DNA from 4 places in the Mesobacillus boroniphilus genome. Region 1 is predicted to be linked to each of the others. Evidence: riboswitches for the same ligand, from Rfam matches in the RefSeq annotation. Region 1 holds a riboswitch; each other region holds the start of a gene.
What was found. Region 1 has a riboswitch for S-adenosylmethionine ahead of DYI25_RS04705 (LLM class flavin-dependent oxidoreductase). Riboswitches for the same ligand answer to the same signal wherever they lie in the genome.
Positions count from the first base shown of each region.

Region 2: it holds a riboswitch for S-adenosylmethionine, as region 1 does, so the genes downstream of both, DYI25_RS19530 (trans-sulfuration enzyme family protein) here and DYI25_RS04705 (LLM class flavin-dependent oxidoreductase) in region 1, are expected to answer to the same signal.
Region 3: it holds a riboswitch for S-adenosylmethionine, as region 1 does, so the genes downstream of both, metK (methionine adenosyltransferase) here and DYI25_RS04705 (LLM class flavin-dependent oxidoreductase) in region 1, are expected to answer to the same signal.
Region 4: it holds a riboswitch for S-adenosylmethionine, as region 1 does, so the genes downstream of both, DYI25_RS16780 (methionine ABC transporter ATP-binding protein) here and DYI25_RS04705 (LLM class flavin-dependent oxidoreductase) in region 1, are expected to answer to the same signal.

Region 1 is NZ_QTKX01000001.1:934,424-939,214, forward strand. It holds gene DYI25_RS04695 (YjiH family protein) at 1-735, shown strand, start outside; gene DYI25_RS04700 (LL-diaminopimelate aminotransferase) at 885-2,066, shown strand; SAM riboswitch class I at 2,149-2,254, shown strand; gene DYI25_RS04705 (LLM class flavin-dependent oxidoreductase) at 2,395-3,444, shown strand; gene DYI25_RS04710 (ATP-grasp domain-containing protein) at 3,475-4,428, shown strand; gene DYI25_RS04715 (hypothetical protein) at 4,501-4,791, shown strand, end outside.
Region 2 is NZ_QTKX01000003.1:450,419-455,209, forward strand. It holds gene DYI25_RS19520 (YitT family protein) at 1-379, opposite strand, end outside; gene DYI25_RS19525 (CBS domain-containing protein) at 560-1,666, shown strand; SAM riboswitch class I at 1,754-1,856, shown strand; gene DYI25_RS19530 (trans-sulfuration enzyme family protein) at 1,972-3,108, shown strand; gene DYI25_RS19535 (methyl-accepting chemotaxis protein) at 3,214-4,515, shown strand; gene DYI25_RS19540 (general stress protein) at 4,595-4,791, shown strand, end outside.
Region 3 is NZ_QTKX01000001.1:2,516,400-2,521,190, reverse strand. It holds gene DYI25_RS12810 (DUF3231 family protein) at 1-65, shown strand, start outside; gene pckA (phosphoenolpyruvate carboxykinase (ATP)) at 482-2,071, opposite strand; SAM riboswitch class I at 2,547-2,687, shown strand; gene metK (methionine adenosyltransferase) at 2,973-4,175, shown strand; gene asnB (asparagine synthase (glutamine-hydrolyzing)) at 4,428-4,791, shown strand, end outside.
Region 4 is NZ_QTKX01000002.1:797,222-802,012, reverse strand. It holds gene DYI25_RS16785 (methionine ABC transporter permease) at 1-582, opposite strand, end outside; gene DYI25_RS16780 (methionine ABC transporter ATP-binding protein) at 572-1,585, opposite strand; SAM riboswitch class I at 1,853-1,957, opposite strand; gene DYI25_RS16775 (chromate transporter) at 2,295-2,825, opposite strand; gene DYI25_RS16770 (chromate transporter) at 2,822-3,397, opposite strand; gene DYI25_RS16765 (methyl-accepting chemotaxis protein) at 3,785-4,791, opposite strand, start outside.

The DNA.
Region 1 (4,791 bases):
GAAGGTAAGTATACTATAAAAGAAGCCACCATTATCGCAACAGGTTTCTCGACTGTTTCTGTTACATTTATGATTGTTGTCGCAAAAACTTTAGGATTAATGGAAGTGTGGAACACGTATTTCTGGACAACGCTTTTAGTTACGTTTCTTGTAACCGCTATCACGGTGAGGTTGCGCCCTTTGCGAACGGTTAGTGATGAATATTATGAGGGCAAAGGAGTACCTGAAGAACCGGTGAAGGAACATCGCTTGAAAACGGCATGGGCTGGTGCTATGAGCGCATCGAACAAGGCGCCTGCACTTGGAAAAAACATTTTGGATAACTTGCGGGATGGACTCATTATGACGATGGGAATTTTGCCGTCGATTCTTTCTGTAGGATTGTTAGGGCTCGTATTAGCGGAATTCACCCCAGTGTTCGATATTATTGGCTATATTTTCTACCCATTTACATTAATCCTCCAGATTCCAGAGCCAATGCTGGCAGCTAAGGCATCCGCAATCGAAATTGCTGAAATGTTCCTGCCTGCCTTGCTTGTAACAGAAGCCCCCATGATCACAAAGTTTGTCATCGGTGTTGTTTCTGTGTCAGCTATTATCTTTTTCTCTGCGCTGATTCCAAGCATTATGTCGACAGAAATACCCATCAGCCTGCGAAAATTGGTAGTCATCTGGGTTCAGAGGACTATCCTAACTCTCATCATTGTAGCGCCAATCGCACATCTATTGTTTTGATATGGAAGTTACTTAATGAGCTGCTAAAGCAGCTCATTTTTTTATTTTTTACTAGAATTGAAAAAGGGACCCTGATATAATCGAATTTATATTTTAAAAGTTCTAACAATTTACAGCGTTAAAGAAATAAACAGTAAAGGGGAATTCCCATGAATCTCTACGGATCGGAAAAGATTAGAAAAATGACTTCAAGTATTTTTCAGGAAGTGGTAGACCGTAAGCAGACTGCCTTAATGAAAGGGAAAGATGTGATCGACCTGAGTATAGGGAGTCCGGATTTTTCGCCGCCTCCTTTTGTCATTGATGAGCTTGTAAAGTATTCACTGGATCCAGGGAAATATGGATACACGCTAAAGGGAATAAGTGAATTTAATGAGGCAGTTAAATATTTTTACCAGCAGCGTTATTCGGTTGAACTTGAAGCTGAAACCGAAGTCCTGCAGCTAATGGGCTCTCAGGATGGTCTTGCCCATCTTGCTACTGCAATCATTGATCCTGGTGATTATGTACTTGTTCCAGATCCAGGTTATCCAATCTATGAAGCTAGCGTAACAATTGCAGGCGGAACTATTTATCCAATGCCTTTGCTGGAGGGAAATAATTTCCTGCCGCAGCTTAATGATATTCCTCTTGAAATTTTACAAAAGACGAAGATGATAATCTTGAGCTATCCTGGAAATCCAGTCACCGCACTGGCAGATCGCAGCTTTTTTGAAGAGGTGGTTCAGTTCGCCAGAATACATAACATCTTGGTCGTACATGACTTCGCCTATTCTGAATTGATTTATGATAATAACCCGCAAATAAGCTTCTTATCTGTACCCGGTGCAAAGGAGGTCGGAGTAGAGTTCAACTCACTCTCCAAAACTTTCAATATGGCAGGCTGCCGCATTGGCTATGTTGCCGGGAATTCTCAAGTTATTAATCTTCTTGCCTCATTTAAATCACATATCGATTATGGAATTTTCTATCCAATTCAAAAAGCAGCAATTGCTGCATTGACTTCTGATTATTCTTTCCTGAAGGATCAGCTAAAACAGTATGAAGTTCGGCGAGATGCTTTAGTATCCGGGTTTCGGAATAGCGGATGGCAAGTGGCCAATTCTCCGGCAACGATGTTTGTGTGGGCTAAAATTCCGACCGGCTGGAAATCCCGTGATTTTGCCTTCAAGCTGATTGATGAGGAAGGGATTGTCGTGGTTCCTGGTGATGCTTTTGGCAAACAAGGAGAAGGGTATGTGAGAATTGCTATGGTTCAGCCTCCAGAAAGGCTGACGGAGGCCTCACAGAGGGTCAATAAATTTCTGTCGGGATTTCCACTAGGAATATAAAAAATGTTTCGATAAACGAATTGACTTTTGGATGAATTTAGAATATTATCACTTTAATAAATTAAAATTAATATATGATATCTTCTTATCAAGAGAGGTGGAGGGAAAGGCCCTGCGAAACCTCGGCAACAGGTTCTGAACGAATACTGTGCCAATTCCTGCGGACAATTTTGTCTGAAAGATGAGAAGAGAGTATTCTAAGGCTCTCTTCTTAAAGAAGGGAGCTTTTTATGTTAGGAGGCTTATTTATGAGCCTCTAATGTTTTTTTATAAAACCGACTTATCAGGTTGGTTAAGTTGTGATTAAATAAGAAGTGGAGAGATTGAGATGAAATATGGATTTTGGCTGCCGATTTTTGGCGGATGGCTTAGGAATGCAGAGGATGAAAACATGCCGCCTACCTTTGATTATGCAAAGCAGGTGATTCAATCAGCAGAAAAATGGGGCTATTCAACCACTTTGATAGCAGAGTTATATCTGAATGATATCAAAGGTCCTGAGCATGACTCCCTTGAAGCTTGGACTACAGCTGCTGCTCTGGCTTCTGTAACTGAAAAAATCGAGATCATGGCTGCTGTAAGGCCAGGTTTCCATAATCCTGCAGTAACAGCAAAGATGGCAGCAAACATAGATCAAATCAGCAACGGTCGTTTTACTCTTAATGTAGTTTCAGCATGGTGGGAGGAAGAGGCACGCCAGTACGGCGGGATTTTTACCGAACATGATGAAAGATATGAACGGACTACAGAGTTCATTGATTTACTCAAGGGACTATGGAGTGAAGATAGCTTCTCTTATGAAGGTAAGTTTTACGATTTGAAGGACACGAAGCTGTTTCCGAAACCAGTCCAGCGCCCGAATCCGATTTTATACGCCGGCGGAGAAAGCGAGAAAGGGAAGCAGACGATTATAGAAAAATGCGATGCCTATGTCATGCATGGCGGGACAGTAAAAGAAATACAGCGGAAAATAACGGATATGATTACACGCAGGGCATCAACTCCAAATCCAGAACTATCAGTGTTCGGAATGGCTGCTTATGTCATTTGCCGGGATACAGAGGAGGAAGCCATTGCTGAATTGGGGCGTATCACGGATGTTAAAGAATCCAGTGCATATGCAGGTTTTAAAGATTTTACGAGTAAGTCTCAGCTTGAACAGCAGATTCACCTCCAAGATTATTCTGTATCGAACCGTGGATTGCGGCCGAATTTAGTCGGTACACCAGAGCAAATCGCCGAGCGGATTTTACAGTATGAAGAAGCAGGTTTAGGCTTGCTATTACTGCAATTCTCCCCGCAGCTCGAGGAAATGGAACGCTTTGCTAGTCAGGTAATGCCGCTTGTTGAGGCAAAAAGGAAGCAAGTGAGTGTTTGATAAAATTTAGACTATGGAGATGAAGAAATAATGAGTAAAGTATACATTATCCATGAAAATAGCGAATGGACAGTCCATTTGACAAGGCGGCTGGAAGAGCTGGGAGTTCCATTTGAAGAATGGCATCTTGACGAGGGGCTCCTTGATTTATCAAAGGAACCACCTGAGGGGATTTTTTATAGCAGAATGAGTGCTTCTTCTCATACAAGAGGACATCGCTTCGCCCCTGAATATACGGCACAGGTTTTATCATGGCTGGAAACCCATGGAAGGAAGGTGTATAACGGATCCCGGGCGTTGGAACTGGAGGTAAGCAAGGTTAAGCAATATCTTGAGCTGAACAAGCATGGTGTAAGGACTCCGAGGACAATTGCGGCTGTCGGGAAAAAACAGCTATTAGATGCTGCGAAGGAATTTGACGGGAAAGCATTTATAACTAAGCATAATCGCGCTGGAAAAGGTCTTGGGGTTCAGCTGTTTCAATCGATTGAAGCACTGAAGTCATATGTTGATGGACCTTCTTTTGAAGAACCGGTTGATGGTGTGACGCTGATCCAGGAATATGTCCAGTCCCCGGAAAGCTATATTACAAGATGCGAATTTGTCGGCGGAGAGTTTATTTATGCGGTGAGAGTTGATACATCTGAAGGGTTTGAATTGTGCCCGGCTGATGCCTGCAAAATCGGAGACCTTTTCTGCCCTGTTGGGGAAGAAGTTGAAGAAAAGCCGAAATTCCTGGTTATCGATGGATTCGACGACCCAATCATTGAAAAATATAAGAGAGTACTAGAAGTAAATAATATAAATGTTGCTGGTATTGAATTCATCAGAAATGAATCAGGGGAAATTTTCACTTACGATATCAATACAAATACAAATTATAATTCAGATGCTGAAGCAAAAGCAGGGAAATTTGGCATGCTCGAGCTGGCAAAGTTTTTAGGAGAAGAGCTGGCTGTAGAGTATGGGACAGTGACAAGATGACATGAATGTTTTGGGAAATATTTGAAACTTATCAAGGGTTCTTCCGTATTAAAACATAAAGGGGGAGAACAGATGAAAAAGTTATCTTTTATTCCTATAGTCCTTGTATTATTGCTTTTCGGCTGCCAGCAAAAACAAAACGATGCGCTCGATACAAGCAAACTAGAGAGAGTTGAACAAACTGGGAATGCCACCGAGGAACAGTTGAAAAGTATTCCCATCCAATATAATGTACCATCTCTAAAATTGGGCTTAGAAGCATTGCCATTTGAATTAAACCCACCTAAGGATTTTCCTTTTGAGGCAATGCCGCTAAAGATGACCATTGAAGATTTTAAGCACGATGGGAAAGAGTTAGTAGTC
Region 2 (4,791 bases), on a different contig from region 1:
AACCGACACCCGTTCCAAGGATAACCGCGCCGATGATGGTTGCTAAAAATAAATCATCCGTCACAGCGTCAAAGTGATGTAAATAAGCAGTCGAGATGGATAAAATAATGACTCCATATAAGGTGCGAAGCGTGAATTTCAGGCCCATTCTCCGATACCCGATATAAAGGAAAGGCAGGTTAAACACAATAAGGAATATACTCATCGAGATATTAGTCAGTTCCGCGGCGATAATCGAAAGCCCGATGACCCCGCCGTCAAGGATCGCGTTAGGAACGAGGAACATATCAAGCCCGAATGCCGCGATAATTGCCCCGAGAGTTATCGTCACAAGCTGTGTTATCTCTTTGATCACTCTTTTTTTCTTCGTTGCAGCCACTAAATATCAAACCCTTTTCTATTAAAAATATCTTCTATGAATTAGTAATGTATGTACTATACTTATTGTATCAAACTTTAAAGTGTATCTGGTATTTTTACATTATATATCCATGATTAGTAAAACCGGTAATTGGGGTAATGAGAAGGGGAAGTTAATTGAAATTACGGAGGGGCTATTTTGGCTAACAATACTCAGTTTAAACATAGATCAAATAATCAACAGTCAGGTTCCAAAAACAAGAAGAATCATCAGACTGGTAACAATAAGAAAAAGTCATATATGAGAACTAACCCTAAGCCGCAGGAAAAAGAGGAAAACAGGTTGAAGCGTGTTAGTGAAAAAAATCAAACGCATGATGGCAATAAAGGAAGCGAAAATGGAAAGTCACCGAATCAATCTAACAGCGGTAATGGTAACTCATCTTCCATGCAGGCTGATAACGGTAATGGCAAACCATCCTCCAATCAATCCAAAAACAGCAACGGGAAAAAGCGTGCCTATGAGAGTGGTAGGAATTCATCGAATCAAAATCCCGATTCAGGAGCTAAAGCTTCAGGAGACCATGAGGTGAAGCATAAGGAGCAGTCCGGAAAATTCGAAACGGCATTTAACAGAATTCATAAAGCGTTGAAGGAAATGGTGAAGGGGACGGACAGCGATGCATTTGTCGAGCTTCTGTACTCCGGCTATAAAAATCATTCATTAGTACGTAAATATAAAAGTGAGCTGCACCAGTTTGCAAAGCTTCGCAATGCGATTGTCCATGAGCGGGTGAACGCTGATTATTATATTGCCGAGCCGCATATTGAGGTGGTCGAACGGATTGAGGAGATTGCCAGGGAGTTTGAGAAACCTCAGACAGCTTTGTCGATCGCGACCTGCCCTGTGTTTTACTATTATGAGGATGCCTATCTTAAAGATGTTCTAAAGGTAATTAATAAGTTTGATTTTACAAGATTCCCTGTTTATGACAAGGATGATAAGTATATTGCCTTACTGACTTCCACGGAGATCATCCAGTGGATGGCGAAGCATTTTTCCGACAGTGTGGTGCATTTCGAGGATGTCCGTGTCAAAGAACTGTTGACGAAGGGGAAAAATTATTTTGTGACCTTTGTTGATGAGGATGCATCCTTGTATCATATTGAAGAATTGTTCGAGCGTTACCATACAAGAGGCAAGAAGCTGCAGGCAGTCATCATCACGGAAACGGGTGACCGCCATGGGAAGCCAATTGGCGTAATAACGCCGTGGGACTTGCTTGACAGTGACCCGGAAGATTGAGTTTCCGGTCTGGTAACTGTCATTGACGAGCTGCCAGTGGTGCTGGTATACTGCAGCTATTAAAAACTATTTTCAGAACCGAAATAACTCTTATCCAGAGCGGCGGAGGGACAGGCCCTGTGAACCCCGGCAACCTTCATATTCAAAATGAAAGGTGCTAAATCCTGAAGATGCAGTCTGAAGATAAGAGAGGCTGATTGAACAGAAACCTCTCCTAATTGGGAGAGGTTTTTATTATAGGCTTTTTTCGTGGTTTTGCATCCACATTCGGAAAAAGCCTTACTATTATAAAAGCAGGTGAGCATATGGAAAAAAGATTTGAAACGGAAGTACTGCATTCAATACATAACAAGCCAAAGGGGATTAAAAGCAAGGCGACACCGATTTATCAGACGTCGGCATTTACCTTTAATGACCTTGATGAGCTTGAGGGCTTTTATCAGGGAGAAGGAAATTACTTGTATTCAAGGGTAGGAAATCCGAATACAGATGAACTTGGTCAATCCGTTGCGGCGCTTGAGTACGCGGAAGATGGGGTAGCGGCTTCCTCAGGTTTAGCTGCCATCTTAGCAGGTGTCCTAGCAGTAGTGAAGAATGGTGATCATATCGTTGCGGCTGATGATGTATATGGAGGGAGTTTCCATATGCTGAAAGCCGAGCTTGAACGCTTTGGAGTCGAAACGACATTTGTATCTTTTTCCGAGTTGGACAGAGTCGAACAGGCGATCAAACCCAATACGAAGCTTCTTTACACCGAATCAATCACGAATCCGCTCCTCCGTGTTGAAAAATTGGAGGAAGTCATTGAGCTGGCAAAGAGAAAAAGTCTTACTGTATTAGTTGATAATACTTTCGCTACACCACTGCATGTCCGCCCGTTTTTACTCGGAGCCGACCTGGTCGTCCACAGCGCGACGAAATACATTGGAGGTCACAGTGATGTCACTTCAGGTGTCGTCGTTGGCAAAAAGGAACTGATTGCAGAAGCGCGTGCAAGAATCGTGAATCTTGGTGCGAACCTTAGTCCGTTTGAAGCGTGGCTGACTTGCAGGGGCTTGAAGACTCTCGCGTTAAGGATGAAGGCTCAATCGGAGAATGCCAGGTTGCTGGCTGACGGTTTGAGTGAACATCAGAATGTCGCAAAGGTTTACTATCCATTTGCTGAAGGTGAAAAAGGCTTCGGTGCCATCGTGACGGTTGAACTGGCAGAACACGTGGATACAGACCAGTTTTTCAAATCGCTTGGATGGATAAAAATTGTCCCAACACTTGCGGGAGTAGAAACGACTGTCTCTCATCCACTGAAAACCTCCCATCGCGCACTGCCTCCAGAGGCTCAAGCAGAGCTTGGCATTACGTATCGATTAGTCAGGATTTCCGTTGGGATCGAAAACCCAGCTGATATTATCGAACAATTTGTGACGGCGCTGGAAAACTCGTGAGAAAGATGGGGGAAGGGGTTAATAATATTTCAATCATTCCGATATTATAGGAAGAATATACTAGTACCCCTAAGAGTTTGTTGAAGGTTAAAAGGAGCGGGCAGGATGCGCAGACTTGTTAATATTTCGTTAAAGACTAAGGTTTTTTCATTTTTCGGCATGTTATTTTTCGTATATGCAATATCAACAGTTTATAATTTTTATTTGTTGAATCATTATAAAGATAGCTCTGGCACATCCGAATTAGTGTCAAAGAGTTTGTATTCAACTACTATTGCTGGAACACTTATATCAATTGGCTGCATTGTTTTTATATTGATCCTTTTTCAGAACGTTTTCCGGCCAATTGATCGTTTAACGGATGCCACCAAGAAAATGGTTAATGGCGATCTATCGATACAGATTGAAAGCGGAACTATGGATGAAATGGGTATGCTCACATCCCATTTCAATGAAATGATTGAAAAGTTACGTGTTCTTGTTTCGCAAAGCCAAAGTAACACCGGATTGATTCTTGATTCAGCCATTAAGCTTTATGAAAGTTCTCATGAGCATGAAAAAGAGAGCGATAGAATCAATTCTTCCATTATGCAAATCTCTGCTGGGGCCGAGCGGCAACAAGAGCAATATACTTATCTGAATGAAATTGCTGAAAATATGGAAGACAGGATCAAAGAAATTGCAGAACTGGCCAATGCCATTGATGCAATGTCCTCGGCCAACGTCGCAAAAAGCGGAGTGGGCATGGAGTTAATTGGTCAAACGAGTGCACAAATTGAACATATGAACCATATCACCAGCGAGGCTGCTGTTAATGCGGAAAAATTAGCTGAAAAAACGAATGAAATTGATCAAATCGTCAGCATTATCTCTGGCATCTCTAATCAAACGAATCTTTTAGCATTGAATGCGGCAATCGAGGCAGCCCGGGCTGGGGAACAGGGAAAAGGATTCGCTGTTGTGGCCGGCGAAGTCAGGGCTCTGGCTGAACAATCTCTTCAAGCATCTAAACAAATCCAGAGTGTAATTGAAAGTGTGAGAACAGAAATAATTAAAATGGTTGAAGTAATGGCTGGCGGAAATTCAGAGGTGCAGAAAGGAAGCAGGTTATTCTCGAATGTACATGAGCAGTATTCTGATATGAGGGAAGGAATCCTTTCCATCCAGAGGGAAATTGACAGGATTGCGCACTATGCAGATGACCTTAAAGAGCAAACTTCCGAGCTGACTACGATGAACCGGGAGTCAATGTCAATTTTACATACAAATTCAGCAGGAATATCAGAAATGGCTGCAGGATTCACGAACCAGGGAGACACCGTGAGAGAATTGACTGCAACTGCGGAGAACTTGAAGAGGGTTTCTTCGATACAGAAGGAAGCCGTTTCAGCATTTCGAAACATTTAATAAACGTTGGACATTAGGTTTACACCTCCTGTATGCGGGTAATTTTAAAAGGACTACTCGTCTAAAGGAGGCTTTTATTATGTTTGAACATGAAAAACATCTTGTTGGAGTATATGATAATGAGCAAGACGCAATTCAAGCTGTTGAGGACCTGAAAAGACAGGGGTACTCAACCGATGATATTTCAGTTATCAGTAAGAACGATGATGAGGTGCACGATGTCAACGAAGCTACCGGTACAAAGACTGAGGAAGGTCTTGCTGCAGGTGCAGCAAC
Region 3 (4,791 bases), 1.6 Mb from region 1:
ACAGATGGATGGAACAGCCTCCACAAAATGTTGATAGGGAAGCTTTAAGAAACAGAAGTAATTAGTATGAATTGCTATCAACATAAATCACGGCAACAATAGACTGTTGAAAAGAAAATGGCCATCTCCAATTGGAAATGGCCATTATGCGATAAGAAAGGATAGATTTTACTTCGAGAATTGTCCAGCTCCAGCGCCTAGCCCCTCGAGTCGCTTGTCTAGTGTCGCCTCCTAGAAACTCCGAAACTTCAACTCCGCCGGCAGAAGCGAAAAGCGCTTCTGCCGGCGGAGTCTCCAGTTTCTGCGTTTCTGGACAGTCGGCTAAACTTTTCGGTTTCGGTCCGCCCAATGAAGTCAAAGAACGACTTCACCGGTTGGCCCTCCGTGGCACAGGATGTGCTAGACCCGCCAGCCACACGATGTGGCGTTATCGAGCGGGCAGCGCTTGTCGGGGCTGACCAAGGCGCTTGCGCTTTTCTTATTACTTCGCTGTTGGTCCGCCTTTTTCTTCGATCTCTGACGGTACGTTCGAGAACTTCTTGAAATTCTTACGGAACTTCCCAGCAAGCTCGTTGGCTTTTTTAAAGTAAGCGTCTTTGTCGCTCCATGTCTTGACTGGCTGAAGGACATCGTCCGGTACACCTGGTACATGAAGCGGGATGTCAAGGCCGAAGATTTCGTCTTTCACTGTTTCCACATTGTTCAGTTCACCTTCAAGTGCTGCCTGGACCATCGCACGCGTGAAAGCAAGCTTCATGCGGCTTCCAGTACCGTACTCTCCGCCTGTCCATCCTGTGTTGACAAGGAATACTTTAGCGTTGTGCTCATCGATTTTTTCACCAAGCATTTCCGCATATCTTGTTGCTGCAAGCGGAAGGAAAGGTGAGCCGAAGCAAGTCGAGAACGTTGCTTGCGGTGAAGTGATGCCGCGTTCCGTGCCAGCTAGCTTTGATGTATATCCGCTCAAGAAATGGTACATTGCTTGTTCCTTCGTTAGCTTAGCGATTGGAGGCAAGACTCCGAAAGCATCAGCAGTCAGGAATACGATCGCGTTTGGATGTCCGGCAATGCTCGGATCCACGATGTTATCGATTGCCTGGATTGGATAGGCAGCGCGAGTGTTTTCTGTAAGACTGCCATCATCATAATCCGCTACACGCGTTTCTTCATCGATAACGACATTTTCAAGTACAGATCCGAACCGGATTGCATCAAAGATTTGCGGTTCTTTTTCTTTGGATAAGTTGATGCATTTTGCATAGCATCCACCCTCGATGTTAAAGACGCCGTTAGCTGACCAGCCATGCTCGTCATCACCAATCAGGCGGCGATTGTTATCAGCAGACAAAGTTGTCTTTCCTGTTCCGGAAAGGCCGAAGAACAATGCAACATCGCCTTCGCGTCCCACATTTGCAGAGCAGTGCATGGAAAGGATGCCGTTTTCAGGCAGAAGGTAATTCATGACAGAGAAAATCGACTTTTTCATTTCTCCTGCATATTCAGTTCCGCCAATCAGTACAACACGCTGTTCAAAGGAAACGATGATGAATGTCTCGGAATTCGTGCCATCAACCTCTGGGTCAGCTTTGAAATTCGGCGCTGAGATGACCGTGAATCCTGCTTCATGGTCAACAAGCTCTTCCTCACTTGGACGGATGAACAATTGATGTGCAAAAAGGTTGTGCCAAGCGTATTCATTGATGACCTGGATTGGAAGGCGGTATTTTGTGTCAGCACCTGCGAAGCCTTTGAAAACAAAAAATTCCTCTTTTTCTTTTAGGAAATTCAATACCTTATTATATAGCTTTGTGAAAGATTCCTCGGAAATCGGCTGGTTGACAGAGCCCCAGTCAATTTTATCCTTCACGGATTCTTCTTCGACAATGAATTTATCTTTAGGTGAACGGCCAGTATACTTACCAGTTGTTGCTCTTACGGCACCAGTTGAAGTCAGGAGTCCTTCGTTGCGGTTCAGGACTTTTTCAACAAGCTGGGGAACGGATAACTGGACCTGGACATTGCTTCCTTTTAATAAAGCTGAAAGTTCATTTGATATTCCTACAACATTCATCGGAGAATACCTTCCTTTTTTAAAATATTGATAATTTGTAAGTGTTTACATCTCGGTATTAGTATAACACATTTGTTCAATTAATCTATACTAATCAATAGAAAAATTACCTTGTACCTAACTTGCGTTATATAATTCTTTCTTTATATAGTCAAGCGAAAAGGATCCTTTTCGTGACCTTTTTATTTTACAAAAGGCTGTTTTCGTAAAGAGTGTTGTTAAAATCCTAAAGCCGATTTTAACGTAATAGAACGCAATTTTGTAGTTCGGTATTAAGTTTGTATGCTCTTTTCTCATAACATGAGGCTACTTTGAGTAGAAAAATAGTTCATTCACTCCTATTTTGTAGTCAATAGCAACAAAGTTTGAGAAAAGAGCATTACAAAAAAACTTTCAACAACAATCGACAAATTTAATGAGAAAATCATTGACATGCAATTCTAGTTTCGTTATGATTTGGACTTGAACGGATACTCTCTTATCCCGAGCTGGTGGAGGGACAGGCCCAATGAAACCCAGCAACCTGCAAACGAGAAAAAAACAGCTTTTGATTGCTGATCTTTTCCGGGCAAAGGTGCTAACCTGACGCAAGGGAACTGCCCTTGAACGATAAGAGCGAAAGGCGCGGATTTAAGCTTAAACCTTTCCTCGTAATTGGAGAGGTTTTTTATATTGCTTTTTTCTGTCCGATGCATGGAAATGCTGATGGACTGCCTTCTTAGGTGTCATTGCTCCCGTGGGTGAAATTAGGAAAAAAGAAATTCACCATGAATCTTAAACAAATTTTTCTAATAAAAACTCAGCGTTTATTTCATACTACATAGGGAATGAGTACCGTATCAACCCGAGGTCTGTATTGGGACAGCCTCGATCTATTTTTATAAATGAGGGAGGAACTCAGATGTCAAACAAACGCCGTTTGTTCACTTCTGAATCAGTAACAGAAGGCCATCCGGATAAAATTTGCGACCAGATCTCTGACGCGATTTTGGATGCGATCCTTGCTAAGGATGCTAACGCCCGTGTTGCTGCTGAAACATCAGTTACAACAGGCCTTGTACTAGTTGCAGGGGAAATCACTACATCTACATACGTAGATATTCCGAAAATTGTTCGTGAAACAGTTAAGGAAATTGGCTACACTCGCGCTAAGTACGGCTTCGACTCTGAAACTTGCGCAGTTTTGACTTCAATCGACGAGCAGTCTGCTGATATCGCAATGGGTGTTGACCAGGCTCTTGAAGCACGTGAAGGCCAAATGTCAGATGAAGAAATCGAAGCAATCGGAGCTGGAGACCAGGGCTTAATGTTCGGGTTTGCCTGCAACGAAACAAAAGAGCTTATGCCTCTACCGATTTCATTGGCACATAAGATTTCTCGCCGCCTGACTGAAGTACGTAAGGAAGAAATCCTACCTTACCTTCGTCCAGACGGAAAAACTCAGGTAACAGTTGAATACGATGAGAACGACAAGCCTGTCCGCATCGATACAATCGTTATCTCAACTCAGCACCACCCAGAAGTTTCGCTTGAGCAAATCCAGCGCAATCTTAAAGAACATGTCATCAATCCTGTTGTACCATCAGAATTGATTGACGAAAATACAAAATACTTCATCAACCCAACTGGCCGTTTCGTAATCGGCGGACCACAGGGTGATGCTGGTTTGACTGGCCGTAAAATCATCGTTGATACTTACGGCGGATACGCTCGTCACGGCGGCGGCGCTTTCTCTGGTAAGGATCCTACAAAAGTTGACCGTTCAGCTGCATACGCTGCACGTTACGTTGCTAAGAACATCGTAGCTGCTGGTCTTGCTGACAAAGTTGAAGTTCAGCTTGCATACGCAATCGGTGTTGCCCGTCCGGTATCCATCTCAATCGATACATTCGGTACAGGCAAAGTGAGCGAAGACGTATTGATCGACGTTGTTGAAAACAACTTCGACCTTCGCCCGGCTGGTATCATCAACATGCTTGACCTGCGCAAGCCAATCTACAAGCAGACAGCTGCTTATGGACACTTCGGCCGTTCTGACGTTGACCTTCCATGGGAGCGTACAGACAAGGCTGAGGCACTTCGCACTCAAGCTCAAGGAAAATAAAATCAAAGGGGAGTTGCATAGAAATATGTAACTCCCCTTATTATTTGCCGTCTAATCAGGAGAGAGGCAGAAATTCCTCAGGTTTGCGAATGGTCCAAAAGGTGTAAAATAGAGTATTACCTTAAATTTCCCTCAGATTTTACTGCAAAAATTTTGCGATTAATGATAGTATTAGATGGTATGTTTTTAGATAGTAAAATCACTGGAAAATAACAATAAATTTTTTCTGAAATGGAGAAGGTGAAGTACATAATGTGTGGCTTTATCGGTTGTGTACATGAAAATGCACAGGAATTCAGCAGCGATGATAAGCAGCTGTTTAAAAATATGAATGACATCATCACCCATCGTGGACCGGATGATGATGGGTATTTCTATGACGAGCATATCCAGTTCGGCTTCCGCCGTCTGAGCATCATTGACCTTGAGGCTGGCCATCAGCCATTAACCTACGAAAATGAGCGCTACTGGATCATTTTCAATGGGGAAATCTACAATTATCTTGAGCTTCGTGAAGAGTTGATGGAAGAAGGCCTGACCTTTGAGACTCACTCTGACACCGAAGTAATCATTGCTCTTTACAGCCACCTGAAAGAACAGGCTGTCGACAAGCTGC
Region 4 (4,791 bases), on a different contig from region 1:
GATCATGATTGTATTGTCGTATCTGTAATAGCCGAAGCGGATCGCCAGGTCACCAACTCCCCCTCCGCCGACAATGCCAGCCATTGCGGAGTATGCAACAAGGCTGATGATCGTAATGGTAACACCCTGGACGATGCCTGGCTTTGCCTCAGGAATCAGGACATCTTTGATAATCATCCATGGAGTAGCACCTGTCGCAACGGCTGCTTCAATGACTCCTTTATCGATTTCGCGGAAGCTTTGCTCTACGATTCTTGCAAAAAATGGAATCGCCGCGACAGATAACGAAACAGATGCGGCTGTCGGCCCGATTGTCGTACCCGCAATTATATTCGCCAATGGCAGCAGGGCGATCAACAAGATGATAAATGGAACCGAGCGAATCATATTGACGATGAAGCCGGCAATATTTTTAAAAATTTGATTTTCAAGGAAAAGTCCTTTATCGGTGACAAAAAGCAGTACCCCAGTAGGCAATCCTACGATAATGGCGACAAGGATGGAGATGCCGACCATATAGATTGTTTCAAAAAACGCTTTGTTCAATTCCGGCAGCAATGCAATCAGGTTATCAAGCAGCATCATCAATCACCTCCAGGTTTTTCGTTCTTGCCGCTATGTAGGCAATCGCCCGGTCAATCTCCACCTGGTCTCCCGAAACCTCCATGATGAAAATCCCCAATGGAATATCCTGAATATATTCGATCTTCCCATGCAGGATATTGCCGCGAACCTTAAAGGTCTGGAATACATCAGAGATGACTCCCTGCTCAGCAATCTCACCCTGGAAATAGATTTTAATCAGCTTTCCTTGACGCTCCTCCAGCAATCTTTCCGGCAGTTCGAATTGTAGGATTGAGTTGACGAAGTCCTTTGTGAGAGGTTGTTTCGGATTTGCGAAGACCTCATACACATCCCCTTCTTCAATGATTTTCCCATCTTGCATAACAGCCATCCTGTCACAGATGGTCTTGACGACTTCCATCTCGTGGGTGATGAGGACAATCGTGATGCCTAATTCACTATTAATCTTTTTAAGTAAAGATAGGATTGATTTGGTCGTGCTTGGATCCAAAGCGGAGGTAGCTTCATCACATAGGAGGACAGATGGATTATTCGCCAGTGCCCTGGCGATGCCAACGCGCTGTTTCTGTCCACCTGACAATTGTGCCGGATAGACATCTTTTTTATCAGAAAGGCCGACCATATCAAGAAGCTCAGTTACTCTATCTTGGATTTTTGCTTTCGGAAGACCTGCTGCTTTCAGTGCGAATGCGATGTTTTCACTAACTGTCTTTGCGCTTACAAGATGAAAATGCTGAAAGATCATCCCGATTTTCAAGCGCGCTTTTCTAAGTTCACTTTTGCTCAAAGAAGTAAGCTCTACACCGTCAATATGTATTTCTCCTGATGTCGGTTTTTCAAGGATATTCAGGCATCTAATCAAAGAACTTTTGCCAGCCCCGCTGTATCCGACAATTCCGTAGATCTCTCCCTTTTCTACTTTTAATGAAACTTGGTCAACACCTGTAACCGACCCTTTTTTCGTTTCATATATCTTCACCAGGTTTTTCACTTCAATCATGCTTCGCACCCCCGTTTTTTTAAAATAAAAGGCTGTTTTCGTAAAGATTGTTGTTAAAATCCTAAAGCCGACTTTAACGTAATAGAACGCCATTTTGTAGTTCGGTATTAAGTTTGCATGCTCTTTTCTCATAACAAGAGGCTACTTTGGGAAGAAAAATAGTTCATTCACTCCTATTTAGTAATCAATAGCAGCAAAGTTTGAGAAAAGAGCCAAATAAAAAATGCCTCTTTCATTCATAGAAAGAGGCATCGTAAACATCTATACGACTTATCTTTCAGAATGAAAACATTCTGTAGGAAGTGGCACCTTTCCAAAAAGGAGGTTGCCGGACGTCATAGGGCCTAATCCCTCAGTCTCTCTTGATAAGTAACTTATTAAATTAATTTTGATAATTGAAATATTAAAACTATCTGATTTATTTGTCAACAAAGTTTTTCCAATGTTTTTTAATGATATCGCTTACATGATTGTGGGAGTAAGGAAATATTTTTTTAAAAAGGCTCTATTAAATTAGGCTGTTGATTTTCGTTCCAGGCACTTCGCTTTCCGCGGGTGGCCCGGGGAGCCTCCTCGGCGCTTTCAGCGCCTGCGGGGTCTCCCTGTCCCATGCTCCCGCAGGAGTCTTCATGCCTTCCACTACAATCAACAAGATTAAAATTAACATTGGGCTTTAACAGAGCCTTTTCTGAAAAAGAAAAACCCTTGTTTACGATAAAACAAGGGCACCGTAAACAAGGGATCCCGCGATGATATAGGCGGGGTGGACTTTAAATTTTTCCATAAGGAGGAAGCTGATTCCGCCAATCAGAATTGTCTGTGTCAGGCCGACCCCTTCATAGGAGGAGAAAAAGAAATCATAGGTCATGACTCCTAAAAGTACGGCAATGACAGGGCGGACGACGATTGTCAGCCTTTTGACACGCGGGGAATCTTTGAACTTCATCAACAGTCCGAGCAAACTGATCATTAGGATCAAGGATGGTGCCACCGTGGCAAATACCCCCACTATAGCACCAAGGATGCCGCCTTCAGCATATCCAATATACCCAGCCATCTTGGTTGCAATCGGTCCTGGCAGGGCGTTCCCCATCGCCAGCACTTCACTGAATTCATTAACTGTCATCCATTCATAACGATCAACAACTTCATTTTCGATTAATGGAATGGAGGCAGGACCACCGCCATATCCTAGTATCCCCGGGATGAAGAAGGCCAAAAATATATGGAAATAAATCATTTCTGCTCCCCTCCCTTTTGTTTATTTTCAGATGGAGTAGGGTCTTTTTTCAGCAAAGCACCGAGCAGCAATACAAAAATTAAAATGGCGGGGTGCAGGTTCAAGAATTGAAGAAGAACCAGGCTGCCAATAAGGGCCACGGCTGTCCAGCCCCATCCAAGCTTCGACTTACCAGACTTCTTGATGAAATCCCATGTCAGGACAGCAAGCATGACGGCAACAACCGGAACAACAGCCTCTGCCATTCCATTCACCCATGGCTCATCTTTGTATGAGTTCAGTCCTGTAAGCAGCAGGATCATCAGAATGATAGCCGGAATCATCGTCGCGGCGAGGGCATTGATCATCCCCAGGTATCCGCCTACGCGATAACCAATATAGCCAGCCATTTTCGTGGCAATCGGTCCCGGCAGCGCATTTCCCAAGGCAAGGATATCACCGAACTCATCAGAGTCCATCCATTTATATTTTTCTACCACTTCCTTATGTACAAGCGGAATCGAAGACGGGCCGCCGCCATATCCGAGGATTCCCACGCGAAAAAACGCTAAGAATAAATCTCTTTGTTTCAAAACTTCACCTTCTTTTCTGTTATTGGTGCCTAAAGCAGTCCCATTTCTATAAATCTTATTTCTTTTATTTTATTATAGACTCATATAATCGATACTGCATGTCAAATTCAAGTTAATTCACCCTCCGTCGCCTCATTTATCGCCATGTAAATGGTTAAGGTACCCTTACCCAGGCAATATATTGGCGAATTTTCAATTTTTTCGACCACATTTTGAATTATATCGACCACATCCACGAATATTTCGACCACTTTTGGAATTAATTCGACCACATCCACGAATATTTCGACCAAGTCGCAATCCTGAAGTTGACATCCCCAATTCGGTCGCACTTAGCTCTTCTTATAAAAAAGTACCACAGCCCCAGCGGCCATGGTACTCTTCAGTTTATCTATTAAACTTAAAAATAGTAACGGAATCATTCAACTCATTTGTCAGCTTCCTCAAGTCTGTAACCTTTTTCGACAGGTTTCCAAATGCAGATAATTGTTCAGTGGTCGATGCCGAGATTTCCTCGCTTCCTGCTGCTGTCTCCTCGACGACCGCACTGATGGATTCCACATTGTGGAGGACCCTTGCGCCCAGTTCTTTTGAGGCATCCATACCTTCGACAAGCTGAGTGATTTTTTCCGAAATACCGGTTACCTTAGACTCGATATTTCCAAATGCGCTCATTGTTAAATTCATTGATTCCATCTGCTCATCCGCGATGGCACCGCCTTTGTTCACTGCTTCTCCTATTTCATCGAGACCGTTTTTCAGAAGGTTGACCATATCAAAGATTTGCGTTGTGGCAGTGTTTGATTCTTCCGCCAGCTTTCTGACCTCTGCGGCGACTACCGCAAAACCTTTTCCAGCCTCACCTGCTCTTGCTGCTTCGATCGCCGCGTTTAAAGCCAGCAAATTCGTTTGTGCGGCAATTGCGGATACGGATGTGGCCATATCTTCAATTTTTGCTGCATAGCCTACGAATTGGTCTGTTGCTGACTGGATGGAATGAGAAGCCTTTTTGTTTTCCGTGATCAAAGCTTTTTGCCCTTCGATTGCCTTTCTTCCTTCTCCAATAGCTTCCACAGCTTCCTTGCTGTAAGAAGACGATTCCTGGGTGTGGTCAAGGTTCATCATAATCTCTTTATCCATATCGTCGATCAGCTCGACTGATTGCTGCAAATCTTCTGAAACAGTTTGTGCTCCTGCAGAAAGCTCCTCAGTTGATACAGCTACTTGATTGGAGATTTCTGTTAGCGCGATATTTTCCTGCTCGATTTCTTCCGCAAAATCCTCTACTCTCCTGCTCGCCATATTCACTTTTTGCAGCAAGGCTGTCAATTGTGCCGCCATTAAATCAAACGACTCATTCAAGGTTCCTAGCTCATCTTTGTGTTTATAAGGTA